Regions from separate parts of the Rhodococcus ruitaii genome, predicted to be linked through region 2. Evidence: predicted binding sites of a transcription regulator. Region 2 holds the regulator's gene; the other holds the start of a gene.
The links. Region 2 encodes HspR, which represses chaperone genes until heat shock. Its sites were predicted from a motif close to ANNTGAGTNNNNNNNACTCANNT; they were not measured.
Positions count from the first base shown of each region.

Region 1: a site for HspR is predicted at 2,947-2,969, ahead of clpB (ATP-dependent chaperone ClpB). Genes of this name have one in related genera too.

Region 1 is NZ_JBUYWC010000013.1:132,335-141,910, forward strand. It holds gene ACZI8W_RS18110 (glucose 1-dehydrogenase) at 1-50, opposite strand, end outside; gene clpB (ATP-dependent chaperone ClpB) at 303-2,855, opposite strand; gene ACZI8W_RS18120 (FAD-binding oxidoreductase) at 3,118-4,278, shown strand; gene ACZI8W_RS18125 (hypothetical protein) at 4,279-4,851, opposite strand; gene ACZI8W_RS18130 (TetR/AcrR family transcriptional regulator) at 4,925-5,578, opposite strand; gene ACZI8W_RS18135 (alpha/beta hydrolase) at 5,701-6,804, shown strand; gene ACZI8W_RS18140 (flavin monoamine oxidase family protein) at 6,801-8,183, shown strand; gene ACZI8W_RS18145 (SRPBCC family protein) at 8,180-8,701, shown strand; gene ACZI8W_RS18150 (carbohydrate kinase family protein) at 8,701-9,576, shown strand, end outside.
Region 2 is NZ_JBUYWC010000003.1:581,776-591,351, reverse strand. It holds gene ACZI8W_RS05670 (PadR family transcriptional regulator) at 1-603, opposite strand, end outside; partial or broken gene ACZI8W_RS05665 (NADH:flavin oxidoreductase) at 869-2,060, shown strand; gene ACZI8W_RS05660 (nuclear transport factor 2 family protein) at 2,128-2,646, opposite strand; gene ACZI8W_RS05655 (nuclear transport factor 2 family protein) at 2,646-3,035, opposite strand; gene ACZI8W_RS05650 (flavin reductase family protein) at 3,198-3,692, shown strand; gene ACZI8W_RS05645 (LLM class flavin-dependent oxidoreductase) at 3,785-4,774, shown strand; gene ACZI8W_RS05640 (hypothetical protein) at 4,897-5,346, shown strand; gene ACZI8W_RS05635 (FAD-binding protein) at 5,434-6,969, opposite strand; gene ACZI8W_RS05630 (heat shock protein transcriptional repressor HspR) at 7,086-7,490, opposite strand; gene dnaJ (molecular chaperone DnaJ) at 7,487-8,662, opposite strand; gene grpE (nucleotide exchange factor GrpE) at 8,712-9,347, opposite strand; gene dnaK (molecular chaperone DnaK) at 9,344-9,576, opposite strand, start outside.

The sequences.
Region 1 (9,576 bases), on a different contig from region 2:
CTGGCACCACCCGTGATGACAGCGACCTTGCCGTCCAATCTTCCCGACATCGTTCCACTCCGCTCCACAATGCGATCTAATTCACAAATACCATTATCATTAATTTAGGATCAGGTCGAGAGGGGACCGCGAAACCGGGGGAAGGAAGGGTGCGGTCAGATTCGCGAGTGTGGGCGTGCGGCTTTCGCCCTGCGGTGTCGCGCATAGACAACGTGAAAGGGACGCACAGCCCAAGGGTTCGCCCTCTCGGACCGTGCGCCCCGCACGGGTTCACCCGTTACTCGATGTGCCTCGCAGTCACCTCAACCGATGACCAGGCTGTCGGCGTTGTCGGTGACACCGACCTTCACGGTGTCGCCGTCGCGGATCTCCCCCGCCAGCAACTTCTTGGCGAGCTGGTCGCCTATTGCCTGCTGGATGAGCCTGCGCAGCGGACGCGCACCGTACTGCGGGTCGTAGCCACGCACCGCGAGCCACATCCGTGCTGCTCCGTCGACGTCGAGGGTGAGCCGTCGCGCCTCGAGACGTGTCGCCAGCTGGTCGACCTGGATGTCGACGATCCTCTCGAGCTGTTCCTCGGACAGCGGGTCGAAGATCACGACGTCGTCGAGCCGGTTGATGAACTCCGGCTTGAACGCCATGCGCACCGCCGCCATCACGTGATCCTTGTCGCCCCCCGACCCGAGGTTCGAGGTGAGGATCAAGATGGTGTTGCGGAAGTCGACCGTGCGTCCTTGGCCGTCGGTGAGACGCCCGTCGTCGAGTACCTGCAGGAGGGTGTCGAACACATCGGGGTGCGCCTTCTCGACCTCGTCGAACAGCACCACCGTGTACGGGCGACGACGCACCGCTTCGGTCAGCTGACCGCCGGCATCGTAACCGACGTAGCCGGGAGGTGCACCGACGAGTCGAGCGACGCTGTGCTTCTCGCTGTACTCCGACATGTCGATCCGCACCATGGCGCGTTCGTCGTCGAACAGGAAGTCGGCGAGCGCCTTGGCGAGCTCGGTCTTGCCGACGCCGGTGGGTCCGAGGAACAGGAACGATCCGGTGGGACGGTTCGGGTCGGCGACACCGGCCCGGGCGCGGCGGACCGCATCCGAGACGGTCTGCACGGCCGCGGTCTGACCGACCACACGATTGCCGATCTCGTCTTCCATCCGCAGCAGCTTCTCGGTTTCGCCTTCGAGCATGCGGCCGGCGGGGATGCCGGTCCATGCCGCGACGACCTCTGCGACGTCGTCCGGACCGACCTCTTCCTTGAGCATCACATCGCCGTCGGACGCCGCACCCGACGCCTCCGCCGCTGCCTCTAGCTTCTTTTCCAGGTCGGGGATGCGGCCGTAGCGCAGCTCCGCGGCCTTGCCGAGATCGCCGTCGCGTTCGGCGCGTTCCTCCTCGCCGCGTAGCGCTTCGAGTTGTTCCTTGACTTCTCGGACCGAATCGATCGCGGTCTTCTCGTTCTGCCAGCGCGCGGTGAGCTGGCCCAACTTCTCGCGTTCGTCGGCGAGTTCACCGCGCAGTTTGTCGAGTCGTTCCTTCGACGCAGCGTCGGTTTCCTTCTGCAGCGCCATCTCCTCGATCTCGAGGCGACGGACGATTCGTTCGACGGTGTCGATCTCCTCGGGTCGTGAGTCGATCTCCATCCTCAGCCGCGACGCGGCCTCGTCGACGAGGTCGATGGCCTTGTCCGGGAGGAACCGGGAGGTGATGTAGCGGTCGGACAGCGTTGCGGCGGACACCAGCGCGGAGTCGGTGATGCGCACACCGTGGTGCACCTCGTAGCGTTCCTTGAGCCCACGCAGGATGCCGACGGTGTCCTCGACACTCGGCTCGCCGACGAGCACCTGCTGGAAGCGACGCTCGAGGGCGGCATCCTTCTCGATGTACTTGCGGTACTCGTCGAGGGTGGTTGCGCCGACGAGCCGGAGTTCACCGCGAGCGAGCATCGGCTTGATCATGTTGCCCGCATCCATTGCCGACTCGCCGGTCGCGCCGGCGCCGACGATGGTGTGCAGTTCGTCGATGAACGTGATGATCTGCCCGGCGGATTCCTTGATCTCGTCGAGCACCGCCTTGAGTCGTTCCTCGAATTCGCCGCGGTACTTCGCACCCGCGACCATCGAGCCGAGGTCGAGGGAGATGACGGTCTTACCGCGAAGCGATTCGGGCACGTCACCTGCGACGACGCGCTGCGCGAGACCCTCGACGATGGCGGTTTTGCCGACACCGGGCTCGCCGATCAGCACGGGGTTGTTCTTGGTGCGACGCGACAGGACCTGCACGACGCGACGGATCTCGTTGTCGCGGCCGATGACAGGGTCGAGTTTGCCGTCGCGGGCACGTGCCGTCAGATCGGTCGAGTACTTCTCGAGAGCCTGGAAGGTTCCTTCCGGGTCGGCGCTGGTGACGCGCCCGGTGCCGCGGACGGCGGTGAACGCCTCGCGCAGTGCTTCGGGTGTCGCGCCACGCCCGGCGAGTAGGCCTGCGACGTCCGAACTGCCACTGGCAAGGCCTACGAGCACGTGCTCGGTCGAAACGAATTCGTCGGTGAGTTCGGTAGCGAGCTTCTGCGCCGCGGACAGCGCGGCGATCGCTTCACGGCCGAGTTGCGGTGTGGTGGTCGCGCCGGTCGCGGTGGGTAGCTTGTCGACGAGATCGTGCGCCTCGCTCCTGACCTCGGCGGGGTCGACGCCGACCGCTTTGAGCAGCGGGCCGGCGATGCCGTCGGTCTGGTCGAGCAGCGCGACGAGCAGGTGCGCCGGGCGGATATCCGGGTTGCCCGCAGCGGATGCCGACTGCAGCGCCGCTGTCAAGGCCGCCTGAGTTTTCGTCGTGGGGTTGAACGAGTCCACTACGGGCTCCTTCCGTTCTCGAGTGGGTCTGTGTCAATTTTGTACCCGCAGACTCCGGCCCGCGGGTACTCGATGGATACAACGAGACCAAAGTTGAGTTTGTTCCACTCAACTTTTCAAGGCGGGGTGATTGGTGTCACATTTCGCTCGCGGCTGATCGCCTGAACTCCTTGCGGGTGTAGCCGACCCGACGTGTAGCCGACCGGCAGAGAAACGACTACAGTGACGGCGTCCGAATTGGCACAGTACGTGGGAGGATGGCGTGGAGGCGTTCGCCATCGCCCGAGTACAACTCAGCTTCGCATCGATCACCGCAAACCCGACCGGGCCCGAGCGGTTCGCCACGGCGTTCTACACCGCACTATGGAGCGGGACGTCCGGCACCCGAGAGCTGTTTCCCGCCGGTATGGAGAACATGCGGCACCGGTTCACGACCGCGGTCGGATGGGCGGTCGACAAACTCACCGACGTCGACGGCCTGGATGCCTTCCTCGGTCAATTGGCGCGCGATCACCGCAAGTACGGTGTCCGCCCCGAGCATTTCCGCGCCGCTGGGCACGCACTGCTCGTCGCGGTGCGCGAATGCACACCGCTGATCCTGTGGACCGCGGCGCTCGAGCGCACGTGGGCGGAGGTGATCTCACACTTCACCGAGACGATGGCTGTCGCCGCAGCCGAGGACGACCTGCCTGCCGCATGGGGCGCCACCGTCGTCGGCCACGAACGGGTGCTCGCCGATCTCGCGATCATCCGACTCGAAACCGACAGCCCCATCCCGTTCCACGCGGGCCAGTACATGAGCGTCCAGATCCCGCAGCGCCCCCAGATGTGGCGGTACCTGTCGCCGGCGATTCCCCCGAACCCTCGTGGACAGATCGAGTTCCACGTCCGACGCGTGTCGACCGGGTGGGTCAGCGGAGGTCTCGTCGGCGAGGTCATGGTGGGTGATCGATGGACGATCGGTCCGCCACTCGGAGGCCTGCAGGTCGATCGGGACAGCGGCCGAGACGTACTCATGATCGCGTCGGGCACGGGCCTGGCGCCGCTGCGCGCGCAGATCATGGAGATGGCGATGCGCGGTACGAATCCGCGCACCCACCTGTTCTACGGCGGAAACTACCCGTGCGATCTCTACGACCTGGAAACGTTGTGGCACATCGCCATGACGAACCCGTGGCTCACGGTCACCCCTGTCACGGAGGAATCGGAGAATCCGTACTGGCATCCGGTTCCCGTGCGCGAAACACCTCCGGGTCTGCAGGAGCCGATCCAGGGGAAGCTGGGGAAGGTCGTCGCGAGTTTCGGATCGTGGTCCGAGCACCAGATCCAGATCTCCGGGTCGCCGTCGATGATCCGCACCACGCTGTACGCCCTGTCTGCCGCGGGCACCCCGCGGCAGAACATCAGCTTCGATCCACTCTGATCACGCCCGCGACGACGAGACGGCCCGCGCGAAATCAGGGTGCGCCTCTTGGACGACCAGCGCCGAACCGTCCTCCGTGAGGCTCACCCCCACCGCCGCCCGTCGATGCTCGATCATCCGCAACGCGACATAGAGCGGAGCGAGGGACACCGCGAACACCACCAGCAGCGCAATCCCGTAGGGACGGGGTGCACCCTGGAGCAGCGCGAGGACGAGTGCGAGGAACAGCGCTGCGAGCACCGTGAACATCGCTGCCGCGGCGATCTGCCACCGGACACGCGCCGCGACGCACCGCGCGCACACCGGCCACTCGACCGCAGCCACCTGCACGGTGTAGGCGGCGGCGAGCGCCGAGCCGAGTGTGCCCTCACCCTGTTCCGGCCGGGAACGATCCGACTTGATCGTCACCCGGACCCGATCGATCTCGGGTTGTCCGTGTCGCGAACAGATCGGCGGCACCGGCTCCATCGGCCGCAGCGCACCTCCGCCATTGTTGGCCGATCCATAGAGCGCCTCATCGACCCGCTCGACCGGCAACCGTGCCTCGACCCGCTGGGGTTCCCCATTCGCCATGCGAGGCAGTATGTCAGCCGACGCCCACCGTCGGTGGATCGGGCATTACGGATGGAATGTCCTGTTGCGCCGATCAGGTTCGATCGGCCCCTCGGATGTCAGCGGCATGACCGGAGGTCGCCGCCGACCAGGGGTCTTCGGCATAGGAAGCGAGCACACGCACCAGCAGATCACGAAGGGCCTCCCGGGTCTGCGCGCGACCGGGCCTTGCGATCTCATGCAGCGTGAACCCATCGATGAGGGCGACGAACTGCTGCGCGGGGATCACCGGGTCGTCCACCCCGAACAGTCGTAAGGCGTTTTCCGTCTCTTCCTCCAAGGTCCTCATGATGCGGTGCACCGGCTCGGCGAGCTCCGGGCGTCGGCGCGCGGCGAGGTAGGCGTCGAACTGGGCAACGGAGTCGTCGCTGTCCTGCCCGGACACCATGTCGATCATTGCTTCGGCGAGTTCGGCGACGTCCAGTTGCCCGGACCGGGCCGCATCGAGCAGTGCGGTCACCTTCGCGGTGACGCGGTCGGCGACGCGGGTGATCGCGGCATCTATGACGTCGTCCACGGACTCGAAGAAGTAGCTGGTCGTCGACGGAGGGAAGCCTGCCTCCTCCGCGACGGCGCGGAAAGTGACGCGTTCGAGTCCGCGGTTCGCGATGGTCCGGATCGCCGCGTCGATCAGTTCGTCGCGTCGCTCCCGACCCCGCGTGTAGTGCGTCCGTCGTCCAGCATTCATGAATCCGAACGATACCGACACCGCAAAGTCTGGTCATTTGGCCAGACTTTGCATTAGCATTTCGTTCACCACCGGCACACTCCGAGCCCGGCCGACCACGACGAGCACTCACAAGGAGACGCATGACTTCGTCGAACATCCGCCCGAGCGACCGGATCGCGCGGGCAGTGTTGCGCACCCTCGCCTCCCTCCCCCTGCCCATGCAACGGCTGATAGGCGGTCGCCCCGTCCGCATCGACGGTGCCGAACTCGACACCGAGGTGCAGCTCGGACTGCGGTTGATGACACTCGCCGCCGGAACGACCTTCGAGAAGCTCCCCTTGGCGGAGGGGCGCGCGCAGATCGACCGTGAGGCCTGGATCGTCGGTGCTGCCTCCGAGATCGGGAACATCCACGACCTCACGATCAACGGAGCCGACGGACCCATCCAGGCCCGGCTCTACCGTCCGAAACACCACCCGGCAGCGCGCCTCCCGCTACTCCTCTATTTCCACGGCGGCGGTTTCGTACTGGGAGGGTTCGGGTCGGCGGACTCGGTGTGCCGATTCCTCGCCGAGCATGCCGGCGTCGCGGTGCTCTCGGTCGATTACCGCCTCGCTCCGGAGCATCCCTTCCCCGCCGCGGTGAACGATGCGATCGCTGCGTTCGACCACGCGGTCGCGCACGCCGACGAACTGGGCGTCGATCCCACCGCAGTCGGGGTCGCCGGAGAAAGCGCCGGAGGCAATCTCGCCGCGGTCGTGTCACTGGCCACCACTTCCGAGGCCCGCACGCGGCCGGGTCGCCGGATCCCGGACTTCCAGTTGCTGTTCATGCCGGTCACCGATCTCAGCACCAAACACCGCTCCTACCAGCTGTTCGGGGACGGGCTCTTCCTGACCGAGGCGCAGATGGACTGGTACCGGGACCACTACCTGACCGACTCGACGCACGCCTTCGACCCGTTGGTATCGCCACTGCTGGCCGACGACCTCTCCGGGTTGCCGCCCGCATACGTCGTCACCGCGGGATTCGACGTGTTGCGGGACGAAGGTGAGGAGTACGCACGGCGCATGCGTGAGGCCGAAGTCCCGGTCGAGGCACGGCGACACCCCGGCATCGTGCACGGACTGGTCAACGCGACCGGGGTCGGGCGGGTCGCGACCGACGTACTGAGCGACGCCGCGGCGGCGGTGCGACACGGACTGTCTTCCTCGGTTCCGTCGAAGAACGGCGGTGTCCGATGAGCAACCAGAGGGATGTACTGATCGTCGGTGCCGGACTCGCCGGGCTCACTGCGGCGCGCGCGCTGCGAGCCGACGGGTACGACGTGCAGGTGCTCGAGGCGCGGGACCGGGTCGGCGGGCGCACCGTCGACCATCACCTCGGCGACGGATTCGTCGTCGAGGCGGGCGGCCAGTTCGTCGGCCCGACCCAGGAGCACATCCTGTCGCTGGCCGCCGAACTCGGCGTGGCCACTTTTCCGGCATTCGACACCGGTGACAACATCTACGTCAGGAACGGCACCACACGACGTTTCGGCAACGGTGTCCCGCCAGATCCGGCAGCCCTGCTGGACGTCGGGGTGCTCATCTCCCGGATCAACCGGGCAGCACGCACCGTCCCCGCAGACCGGCCGTGGTGCGCCGCCGATGCCCGCGTGCTGGACTCGCAGACCTTCGCGACGTGGTGCCGCCGCGGCGCCGTCACCGACGGCGGCGTCGAACTGCTCGATATCCTGCTCGGCTCGGCGTTCGGAGGCACGGCGGCCGACGCATCCGCCCTGTTCGGCCTCTGGTACGTCGCGGGTGCAGGAAACGAATACACCCCAGGAACCGTCGACCGGATGATGAGCGTGGCCGACGGCGCCCAGGAATCCCGCTTTGCCGGCGGTCCGCAGAACATTTCTCGGCTCCTGGCCGACGACCTAGGCGACCGCATCACCCTCGGGTCACCGGTGCGTCGCATCGCGCAGACTTCTACAGAGGTCACCGTGCACACCGACTCGGACCGGTGGACGGCGCCCCGGGTCGTGGTGACGGCCCCGCCCGTTCTCGCAACCCGGATCGACTGGGACCCCGTGCTTCCCGCCCCGCAGGAGGCGCTGTTCCAGCGGATGAGCTTCGGGACGCTCGCCAAGTTCGAAGCGGTGTATCCGGAACCGTTCTGGCGTGCGGACGGATTGTCCGGTCAGGCCCTGTTCCGCGACCCCTCCTTCCCGGTCTGCTCCATGTTCGACAACTCACCGCCGGGTGGTGGCCCCGGTGTCCTGATGGGATTCGTCGGTGCAGACCAGTGGCGCAGATGGGCACCGAAGCCGCCCGCCGAGCGACGCGGCGCCGTCCTGCGCGCGTTCGCGAAGGCACTCGGACCCCGCGCGCTCCACCCCACCACGTGTATCGAGAAGGACTGGACGACCGAAGCGTGGACGCGCGGCGGGCCGACAGCCGTCCTCGCCCCGGGAACTCTCACCGGCCTCGGACAGTGGCGCGACGTCCCGTTCGGTCGGGTGCACTGGGCGGGAGCCGAACATACGAACTATTGGAATGGCTACATGGATGGCGCCGTCCGGTCCGGAAAGCACGTGGCGGCCGAGGTCCACGCCGCGGAAGGGAGCACCCGATGAGCACTCGATTCGTCATCCGGGCACACCGGAACCTGACCGTGACCCCGGAGGAAGCATGGGCGCTGACCAGCGACACCCGGCGCTACGCGGATTGGGTGACCAGCGTGCACCAGGTCCACACCCATCACGGTCCCGCCGTGGTCGGCGGACAGTACACCGAAACGGTCACCTCGGTGGGCCCGCTCACCACCACCGCCGAGTGGACCGTCCGCGAAATAGAACCGTTGAGGTTGCGGGTGGATTCCGGAACAGGATTCGCGCCCCTGCGCAACGTCGTGAACATCTTCCGCTTCGCACCTGTCGGCGGCGGATCGGCGACGTCGATGACATACGAATTCCACTTCGATCTGGCGCCCCGGCCGCTCGGCGTACTGGTTCATCGCCTGCTGCGGACCGGTATGGCCGCCGATTTCGACCGTTCGATGCGGGAACTCGAAGCGGTCGTACTCTCCGAACGCACCGATCCGGGAAGTCCCGATCCGGTAGCCGACCCGACCTGTGAAGAGAAGGAGTCCTGATGGCCGAGAACACAACGCCGGTACGCGCCCTCGTCGTAGGAGTTCACATCCTCGACACTCTCGTCCGACCGGTGACGGAGATCCCGGACGGCCAGAACGGTGCCCTGGTCGAACAGATCACCATGACGGCCGCCGGCACTGCGGCGGCGACCGGCGTCGTGCTGTCCAAACTCGGTGCGTCGGTGCGCTCGGCCGGTGTCATCGGAGACGACCCGCTCGGCGACCTGCTCACGACCCTGCTCGAACGGGAGGGAATCGACACCACACTGCTGCACCGGGTGTCCGATGTCCAGACATCCGCTTCGGTACTGCCGATCCGCCCCGACGGATCCCGGCCCGCGTTTCATGTAGTGGGCGCGAACATGCATCTGGCGCAACATATTCCATGGGAGGCCCTCGACGACACCGACATGGTGCATCTCGGTGCGCCGGAGTTCTACGGCGGCGACGTCGCAGCGCAACTGCTGTCCCGCGCACGCGCCGCAGGCGCAGTCACCTCGGCCGACAGCCTGGCCGCGGGGCTGCCGGAAGCCCTCGCGTACTTCGAGGCGGCGCTACCGCACATCGACTATCTCCTTCCCAATGACGAACAGGTGCTCGGCTGGACCGGCACGACCGATCTGCACGACGGATGCCGTCGACTGATCGAACGGGGCGCTCGATGCGTGGTGGCAACGGCAGGGGCGCAGCCGACCGTCATCGCCACCGCCGACGGTCTCACCGAGGTACCGACCTACCCCGTCGACGTCGTCGACACCACGGGATGCGGTGACTCGTTCTCCGCCGGGTTCCTGCGTGGGATCTCGCTCGGCCTGGACGTGGCCGGGGCCGCCCGGCTCGGGAATGCCACCGCCGCCCAGGTCGCCGGGGGGCTG
Region 2 (9,576 bases):
CGGATCTCCATCCTGCCGGTTCGGTACACCTTTCCAACTGCCTGGATTTCGGGGGCGAGGAATCCCGAGCTCGTCGACATCACTGAGCGCGAATCGATCTGCCGCTAGGTCGATGTCGTCGAGCAGTCGCTGCGACAGTTCGATCTCGCCTTCGAAGTATCGTTCGGCCCACCACAGGCTCATCTGCGAATAGCCCCAGCCGGGTTCACGATCGGAATGTGCGGCATGCCTTCCCGCTCGATTCAGCTTGTCTTCGAGATTGGCTATATGGTCGTGGACAATCGCCTTCAGCTGCTCCGGGTCGTTGAGATGCCCCAAGTACATCCGGAGCATGACAGCATGCTTGAGGACCGGTGTCTCCACGGGCGCCTCACGTGACCACGTACGTACCGCGTCGATACCGCGCTCGGTGATCGAGTAGACCCGTCGGTCCCGCGCGTGCGTCTCACGCACCATGCGGGACTGCACGAACCCCAACTTCTCGAGCTTCTTGAGTTCCGCATAGACCTGACTCACCGACGGACTCCAGTAGAAGAACCCGATACTCCAGTCGGCCCACTTCTTCAGGTCGTTGCCGGTGAGTTCCTCGCCGAACGACAGCATGCCGAGGACAGCCCAACTCGTGGCGGGAAGGGCGGGATACTCGTCGATACCGGATTCTGACACCACGGAAGCCTAACAATGTGGATGTACAGTGCGCGTCCCGAATCTCCCACTGCGCGGGATGAACACCCTTCCTGACTCTACGACGCGGATAGCGTCAGCGAACCCGGCTCTCCTGCGCCCTCACTAGAGCCTTGAACGTTTCGAAGCCGACGCCCCGGCTTCAACCCAACCGAACTCGCGGCCACCCCGACAAGGAGACATCGTGACCGACCACAACAGGCCTGACGTACTCGCACCCGCGCAACTTGGCCCGATCACACTGCGCAATCGCATCATCAAAGCCGCAACATTCGAAGCCGCCACTCCCGGCGCACTCGTCTCCGACGATCTCATCGAGTATCACCGTCGTCCAGCGGCCGGAGGCGTCGGTATGACGACGGTGGCGTACTGCGCCGTCGCACCGGAGGGCCGGACGGAAGCGGATCAAATCTGGATGCGCCCCGGAAGCCGTGCCCGGTCTGCGACGACTCACCGACGCCATCCATGCCGAAGGCGCTGCGGCCTCGGCTCAGATCGGGCACGCCGGCCCCGTGGCCAACGGCGCGAGCAATGGATTGCCGGCACTCGGACCGACACGCCAGCTCAATCCCCTGAGCATGCGCACCGTTCACTCAGCGACACTGCACGACATCGAACGCATCCGCCTGGCTCACGGAAACGCCGCCCGTCTTGCCGTCGAGTCCGGCTTCGATGCTGTCGAAATCCACTTCGGCCACAACTATTTCGCAAGCTCGTTCCTGAGCCCCAAGATCAACAAACGAAAAGACGCGTACGGCGGGTCCTTGGCGGGCCGCGCCCGGCTGGTACGTGAGACCGCACGCACGGTCCGGGACGCTGTCGGCGGAAAGATCGCGATCCTTGCGAAACTGAACATGGACGACGGTGTGCCCGGCGGCTTCTGGCTCGACGAGTCTGTGCAAGTGGCGCAGTGGCTCGAGGAAGACGGCTCACTCGATGCCATCGAGCTCACCGTGGGTAGCTCACTGCTCAACTCGATGTATTTGTTCAAGGGAGACGTGCCGATACGCGAATTCGCTGCGGCGATGAGTGAACCTGTCCGCACCGGCATGAAACTGTTGGGCAAGCACTTCCTCAAGTCGTACCCCTACGAACCGTTGTTCATGCTGGAACAAGCTCGCCAGATCCGCGCCGCGGTGAAGATGCCGCTCGTCCTGCTCGGAGGGGTCACCGACCGTGCCGGAATGGACACCGCCATGGCCGAAGGCTTCGAGTTCGTCGCGATGGCCCGGGCATTGTTACGTGAACCGGATCTGATCAACCGGATCGCCGACGACGAGGAACACCGTTCCCTGTGCATCCACTGCAACAAGTGCATGCCGACGATATTCACCGGCACCCGCTGCGTACTGGTGGAACCGGCTCTCTCGCACTGACACGGGACGGGTCCGGGGCCGGGCGGTGAATTGCCCGGCCCCGATCCGTCGATGACGTGGGAGCCGGCTATTTCCCGCGATACGCGTAGAACGCCGGTGTGTGATCGACGCGAAGACGCGTGAGGTTGCGATAGCTGATCAGCCACGTCCCGTCCACCCTGCGGTATTCCTCGTGGTAGTGACCCCAGCCGTGCAGGTGCTCCTCCACATCGCCGTTGGTCCACCACAGCACGTCCTCCATCGCCCAGACCCCCGTCGCCGTGGTGTCGGAGGTGAGGGTGATCTCCGGGTTGTGCCCGTGATGAGCCGAGGTGACGGTGACCGCGCCGTCGAGGAACCCCCGGATCATGTTTTTCAACGGCTCGCGGCCCACGACCGCGCCGGGACGCTGGGCGGGCGGCAGATGACTGTGATCGCCGCCCTCGAGCCGGAACGTCTCGCTGACGACGTCCTCGGTGTGCAGGTCGGGGTAGCGCTCCCACTGCTTGGTGTCCATCACCCGGAGCCGGGCCGCGAACAACCGCTTGATCTCCTCGATGGCCAGTGTCTGCTCGGCAGGTGTGAGTGTCAGTTCGGTGCCCGACATCAGAGCTGACGTAGATCCGCGGGCGACCAGAACGCGCGCATCGAGGTGATGCGTCCCTGCTCGTCGAAAGTCATCACGTCGATCGGTTCGACCACATAGGTGGTGCCGCTCATGGGAGTGGAGACACGGAAGTGAAAAGCGGCGTTCGCGCCACTGATCTTCACCGCGAGCAGTTCCGTCTTCTGCGATGTACCGTCGAGTGCGCTGTAGAACTCCGTGATCGCTTCGCGCCCGACCTTCGGCTCACTGCCCACCGGGTCCTCGAGGGTCGCGTCGTCGGTGTACAACGCGGCGATGTCGGTCGACGAACCCGACTCCAGTGCGGTCATGTACCCGGTCACAGTGGCGCGGATGATGTCGGCAGAAGGCATGCTCTCGGTTGTGGACATGAGCGCGACGCTACGGCGGTTCGACCTCGACACGGATACAGTTTCCCGTTGAGCGAGAGACAAGTATCTCGCGTCGTGTTCGACCGCTGATCGGGACCCCGCCCGCGGCTGCGGATCGAGTGCCCGACACTGGAGTAACACGATTTCGGAACGGAGCTGAGTATGACCGCGGAACATGCAGTGCTGGATCCACGCACGATGCGTGATGTGATGGGCAACTTCTGCACGGGAGTCACCGTGATCACCGCACTCGACGGTGACGAACCACTGGGCTTCGCGTGCCAGTCCTTCACGTCGGTGTCGCTGGAACCACCGCTCGTGTCGTTCTGCCCGGCTCGCACGTCGACGACCTGGCCCAGGATCCGCGAGGTGGGCACATTTGCCATCAATGTCCTCGCCGAGAGCCAGCGCACGCTGTGCGGGGCATTCGCAACAAGTGGCGGAAACAAGTTTCGCGGTGTGCGCTGGTCGCCGGGCGACAACGGTGCGCCCGCCATCGACGGCGCACTTGCGCGGGTGGAAGCGACCATCGAAGCCGAGCACGACGCCGGCGACCACACCATCGTCGTTGCCCGCGTCACCGGGTTGACCACCCTGGATCCGAACAGCCCGCTGCTGTTCTACCGCGGCAACTACGGCACGTTCGAGCAGATGTGACCCACGAGGCGGAATAGCGGTCGCCGGGAGCGAGTTGCACCGAAGGTGTGCCCGGCGGCCGGTGCCGGGCCCGGACGCAAAGGATCCCTTCGGTGACCGTTCCCCTCTCCATCCTCGATCTGGCGCACATCGGCAAGGGCGAAACTGCACGCGACAGTTTCGATGCGAGCGTGAAGATGGCGCGGCTCGCCGAGAAGTGGGGCTACCGGCGGATCTGGTACGCCGAGCACCACAACATGCCGGCGATCGCGTCGTCCGCGACAAGTGTGCTGATCTCGCATATCGCCGCGCACACCTCGACGATCCGTCTCGGCGCGGGTGGCATCATGCTCCCCAACCATTCGCCCCTGACCATCGCCGAGCAGTTCGGCACCCTCGAGACACTGCATCCGGGTCGGATCGACCTCGGGCTCGGCCGCGCACCGGGCAGCGACCAGAAGACGATGCGGGCGCTGCGCCGCGACCCGTCGTCGGCCGACAGCTTCCCCCAGGACGTGCTCGAACTCCAGGCGTACCTGCGCGGTGATTCGCGCATTCCCGGCGTCGATGCGATCCCCGGCAAAGGCACCGACGTCCCGCTCTACATTCTCGGATCGTCGCTGTTCGGCGCGAAACTCGCCGCGCTCCTCGGTCTGCCGTACGCATTCGCGTCGCACTTCGCACCGCAAGCCCTCGAAGAGGCGGTGCAGCTGTACCGGAACGAGTACCAGCCGTCGGAGCAGCACCCCGAGCCGCACGTCATCGCCGGTGTCGGTGTGATCGCGGCCGACACCACCGCCGAGGCCGTGGACCTGTTCGAGAAGGCCAAGCGTCACCGTGTCGTGCAGATGGTCGGGCGCGGCCGGACGTTCACCGAGGAAGAGATCGACTTGCTCCTCGACTCCCCCGCCGGGATGCAGGTGCTCACGATGCTGCGCTACACCGCCGTCGGCACCCCGGGCGAAGTACGCGACTACCTGGACCGGTTCACCGAGCGCTCCCAGGCCGACGAGCTGATCGTCGTGTCGTCGGCGCCGGGTCGCGACGCGTGGCTGCGGTCGCTCGAACTGGTGGCGCAGGTGAGCGGTCTGGTCCCCGCGTGACGATTCCTGCTCGGGTGGAAACGGGAATGGGAAGGTAATCCCACCGATATCTACTCGTGGGTACACTTTTGGGCGGCCGGCCGGCCATTCGCGGCGGGCACCGAGACACCCGCAGGAGCACAATGAAACTTCGCACCCGCGTCATTGCCGCCGTCGTATTCGCCGCCGCAACGTTCGCGGCCCCGGCCACCGCCGGTGCCGAAGAACTCCCCGACGACGGACCCACCATCACGATGACCGTCACGAACCACACCGACGCTCCCATGATCTACGCCGGGGACAGCAACGAATACGGGCGGTGGGTCGACAAACCTGCAACGGTCATCGCAGCCAACGCGACCGTGACGATCAGCGGCGTCGCGTCGGACCGGCGCGGGTTCGGGCTCCAAGTGTCCTACACGATGCCGGGCGACGCGCACGTGACGTTGATGTCGAACAATTACGGCACCGGTCCCGCCAATGCCGACGGAACGCGGATCGACGGGGGCAACCGGCACGGGTACTCCATCACGTCGCACGTCGAAACGGGCTTCCCGTTCGTGAAGTCGACCTACACGGTCGCTCGTCCCTGACAGAACGGTCACACCCGACACGAGAAGGGGCCGGATGCCGCTCCCTTGGCCAGGGGTGTGGCATCCGGCCCCGCGTTCTCCGCAGGCTCAGCGGGTCGCAGCGTCCTTCACAGCCAGGTGCGCGAACAACGCGCTCGCGCCGATCGGGTTGCCGCCACCGGGGTAGACGGTGCCGCTCGGCGCGGCCATCGTGTTACCCGCCGCATACAGGCCGGCGATCGGAGCGCCCTCGGTGTCCAGGACGCGACCGACGGTGTCCGTCTTCAGCCCGCCCTTGGTGCCGAGGTCGGAGATGCCGAACTGTGCAGCGTGGAACGGGCCCTTCTCGATCGGGACCAGCGCGGAACCGCCACCGGTGAACGCGAGGTCGTAGGGCTCGTCACCGCGGCCGAAATCCTCGTCGACCCCCTTGGCCACGAGCTCGTTGAACCGCGCGACCGTGGCTTCGAGCGCCTCTGCGGGAACACCGATCTGCTCGGCGAGCCCGGCGAGCGTGTCGGCCGTCTTCCACAGCCCCTTCTCGACGTACTCCTCCGTCTCCACCAGCGGCACATTCGTCGCGGCGACCGGCGGCACCACACCACCACGATCGTCGTAGATCATCCAGAACGGCAACGTCAGGTCGCCGGCCTTCATGCGGTCGATGACTTCGCGCCCGAGCCGGTCGTAGGGTGCGTACTCGTTGGTGAAGCGCTTTCCGGCCTGATCGACGAAGATGCCACCGGTGAAGCAGAGCGCGAAGGCCGAGCGGCCGTCCGGGTGGGTCAGTCCCGGCGACCACCATGCCTCACCCATGAGGTCGACATCGGAGCCGACGGCAATGCCTGCCTGGTGCGCCTTACCGAGGTTCGACCACGGCCCCATCGAGTCGCGGGCGACGCCTGGAACACCGTACTTGCTGCGCATCTCGTCGTTCTGATCGAAGCCGCCGGCTGCGAGGACAACGCCCTTGCGGGCGCGGATCCCGCGACGCTCCCCGCCCTTCGACACGATTGCACCGACCACGACGCCGTCCTCGATCACAAGTTCCTCGAGCGCGGTGAGGCGGTGCAGGTTCACGTTCGGGTACTTGCGCAGGGCGATGAGGAACCGGCCGACCAGGGCACGCCCACCGATGAGCGTGTCGGGCAGCGCTTCGCCGTTACGTTCGCGTCCCAGAGGGCCGCGGATGGACTCGTTGAGTTCCGGGTCGTCGGCGACCGGCAGCGGCTTCGGGACGATGTGACGTCCCTCGGCCCGTGCCTTGGGAGCCTTGCCGAAATAGTCGGGCCACGGGTACACCATGAACTCGATGTCGTCGTCGGACTCGAGGTAGTCGATCAGGGGCGCGCCACCGCGGACATAGGCGTCCTGCAGCTCCCGCGGGGTCCGGTCGCCGACAACCGAGTGGTAGTAGGTGAGCGCATCCTCGATGGTGTCGTCGTCACCGGCGCGCGCGAGCACCGCATTGGTCGGAAACCAGACCCCACCGCCACCGGAGTATGCCGTGGTGCCACCGAAGTACTCGGACGCTTCGATGAGGGTGACCGCCAGGCCCTCACGCGCCGCGGTGTACGCGCCGCAGGAACCTCCGGCTCCCGACCCGACGACGAGTACGTCGCATTCTTCCGCCCAATCCACCATGCTTGATGCCTTCCGCTGATCGGTTCTGTGGAACACGCCACAGTGTGCCCGCGCGGACGTCTTCACGGTCGTGGAATTCCGCTGATCGGGAAGGCATCGAGGAGAGACACACCCGCTCAGCTGTCGCGCTTACCCCGTGGCTTCCACACCACCAGCGCATTGCTGCGGGGCATGGGAACAAGATCGCGTCGGGCGGAACGCAAGTGGGCGATCTCCACCGACATCTCCGCGACCCGCTGCTGCAGGGCTTCGACCTGATTGGTCAATTCGATGATCCGCTTGATACCGGAGAGACTGACACCCTCGTCCTGCGACAGCCGCTGGACCTCACGAAGCAGTTCGACGTCGCGCGGCGAGTACCGGCGACCGCCACCGCTGGTGCGGTGCGGGGTCACCAAACCGAGCCGATCGTAATTACGCAGCGTCTGCGCGTGCATCCCCGCGAGTTCGGCCGCGACCGAGATGACGTAGACACGGGCATCCGGGTCGGGCGGATTGCGGAAACCTGGCGTCTCGCTCATCGTGCACCTGCCCATCCTTCACGCGGATCGAATCCACCGGCCTCTTCGGCCTGAAGATATGCAGTCAGCGCCTCGGTCGCCTTGTCGTCGAGGTTCTGCGGGATCGCCACCTTGAGGGTCACCAGCAGATCGCCCGAGCCACCTCCGCGTTTCGCGACCCCACGACCGCGGACCCGCATGACCCGGCCGTCTGCGGTACCCGGCGGAATCTTCAGCCCGACGCGCCCTTCCAGTGTCGGCACGGACACGGTACCGCCCAACACCAGTTCGCCGTAGCTGACAGGGAGCACGAGAGTCAGGTCGTCGCCTTCGCGACCGAACACCTTGTCGGAGCGCACATGCACCGTCACGAACAGGTCGCCCGACGGCGCGCCGCGGAGTCCGGCCTCGCCCTGACCGGCAAGTCGGATCTTCGATCCGTCCTTCACCCCCGCCGGAACGCGGACCGTGATGGTGCGGGTGCGATTCTGCACTCCGGATCCGTGGCAGTCGTGGCACGGGTTGTCGATGATCGAGCCGCTGCCGCGGCAGTCGTCGCACGGTTCCGAGAATCCGAAGGCGCCCTGGTTGCGCGAGACGATGCCACTGCCGTTGCAGTTCGGGCAGACCCGCGGGCTGGTGCCCGGTTCGGCGCCGCTGCCGTGACAGGTGGTGCACGGCGCGGGGCTGGTCATGCGCAACGGAACGGTGACGCCCTGCACGGCATCACGGAAATCGAGGGTGGTTTCGGTCTCGACGTCGCTGCCGCGACGCGGACGCGACCGGGCACCACCGGGGCCCCCACGGTTGAACATGCCGCCGAAGAGATCGCCGAGACCACCGTCGCCGGCTCCTCCTCCGCCGAACAGGTCGCCGAGATCGAAGGTGCTGCCACCGGCGGAGAATCCGCCGCTGCCGGGCTGGAAGCCGCTACCGCCGCCGGGGAAGCCCCCGGAGGCGAACAGGCGGCGGGTCTCGTCGTACTCCTTCTTCTTGGCGGGATCGAGCAGCACACTCTTGGCTTCGGTTACAGCCTTGTAGCGTTCGGCGGCTGCCTCGTCGCCGGGGTTGGCGTCGGGATGCAACTCCCGCGACAGCTTCTTGAACGCCGATTTGATCTCCTCGGCCGATGCGGACGAGGAAACGCCCAGATCCTTGTAGAAGTCCTTCTCGATCCACTCCCGTTGGCTCACTGGGCGCCTCCTCCTTCCACTGATGTTGCTCTAACTCTGCGTGTTGTTCTTACTCTGCGCCGGACTCGTCCGACGACTTGTCCTGCAGTGTGTCCGACGGATCGCCGTCGGTCACGGTCACCATCGCGTGTCGCAGGATCCGCTCGTTGTAGCGGTAGCCCTTGCGCAGGACCGTCCCGAGAACGGGATGGCTTCCGTCGCCTTCCATCTGGACCGCTTCGTGGAGTTCGGGGTCGAAGGGGTCGCCTTCGACGCCGAATCCGGCGAGCCCGAGCGAGTCGAACACCGTGGTCAACTTATCCGACATAGCCTTGAGCGGGCCCGATTCGAGATCTCCGTGGGCACGAGCACGGTCGAGGTCGTCGAGCACGTCGAGGAACTTCGCCGCGACCGTGGCCTTGGCTTCCTCGACCGCTGCAGTGCGCTGGGCATCGGACCGTCGCCGGTAGTTGGCGTACTCGGCCGTGACGCGCTGCAGATCCGCAGTGCGCTCGGCGAGTTCGTCGGATTCCGGCGCCTCCACCGATGCCTCGGTGGCTGCCTCCGCGGCGCCCTCCGAGTCAGGAGCGGGCTCGACCACGTCGCCTTCGAGGGTTTCGGGGTCGCGAACCTCGAAGGTGTCCGGGTCGATCCGTCGCTTGTCGGTGACGGTGACCGGCTCCTGCTCGGGGGTACCCGCAGTCACTTCTTCTCCGTGTCGTTCGGCTCGTCGACAACCTCGGCGTCGACGACGTCGTCTCCGCCGGCTGCTGCGCCGTCACCGGCTGGCGCACCCTCGGCGCCCTGCGCCTCGTAGATGGCCTGGCCGAGAGCCTGCGACTCGGTCGCGAGCTTCTCGACGGCGGCCTTCACCGCAGCGATGTCGGAACCGGCGAGAGCGTCGTTGGCTTCCTTGATGGCAGCCTCGACCTTCT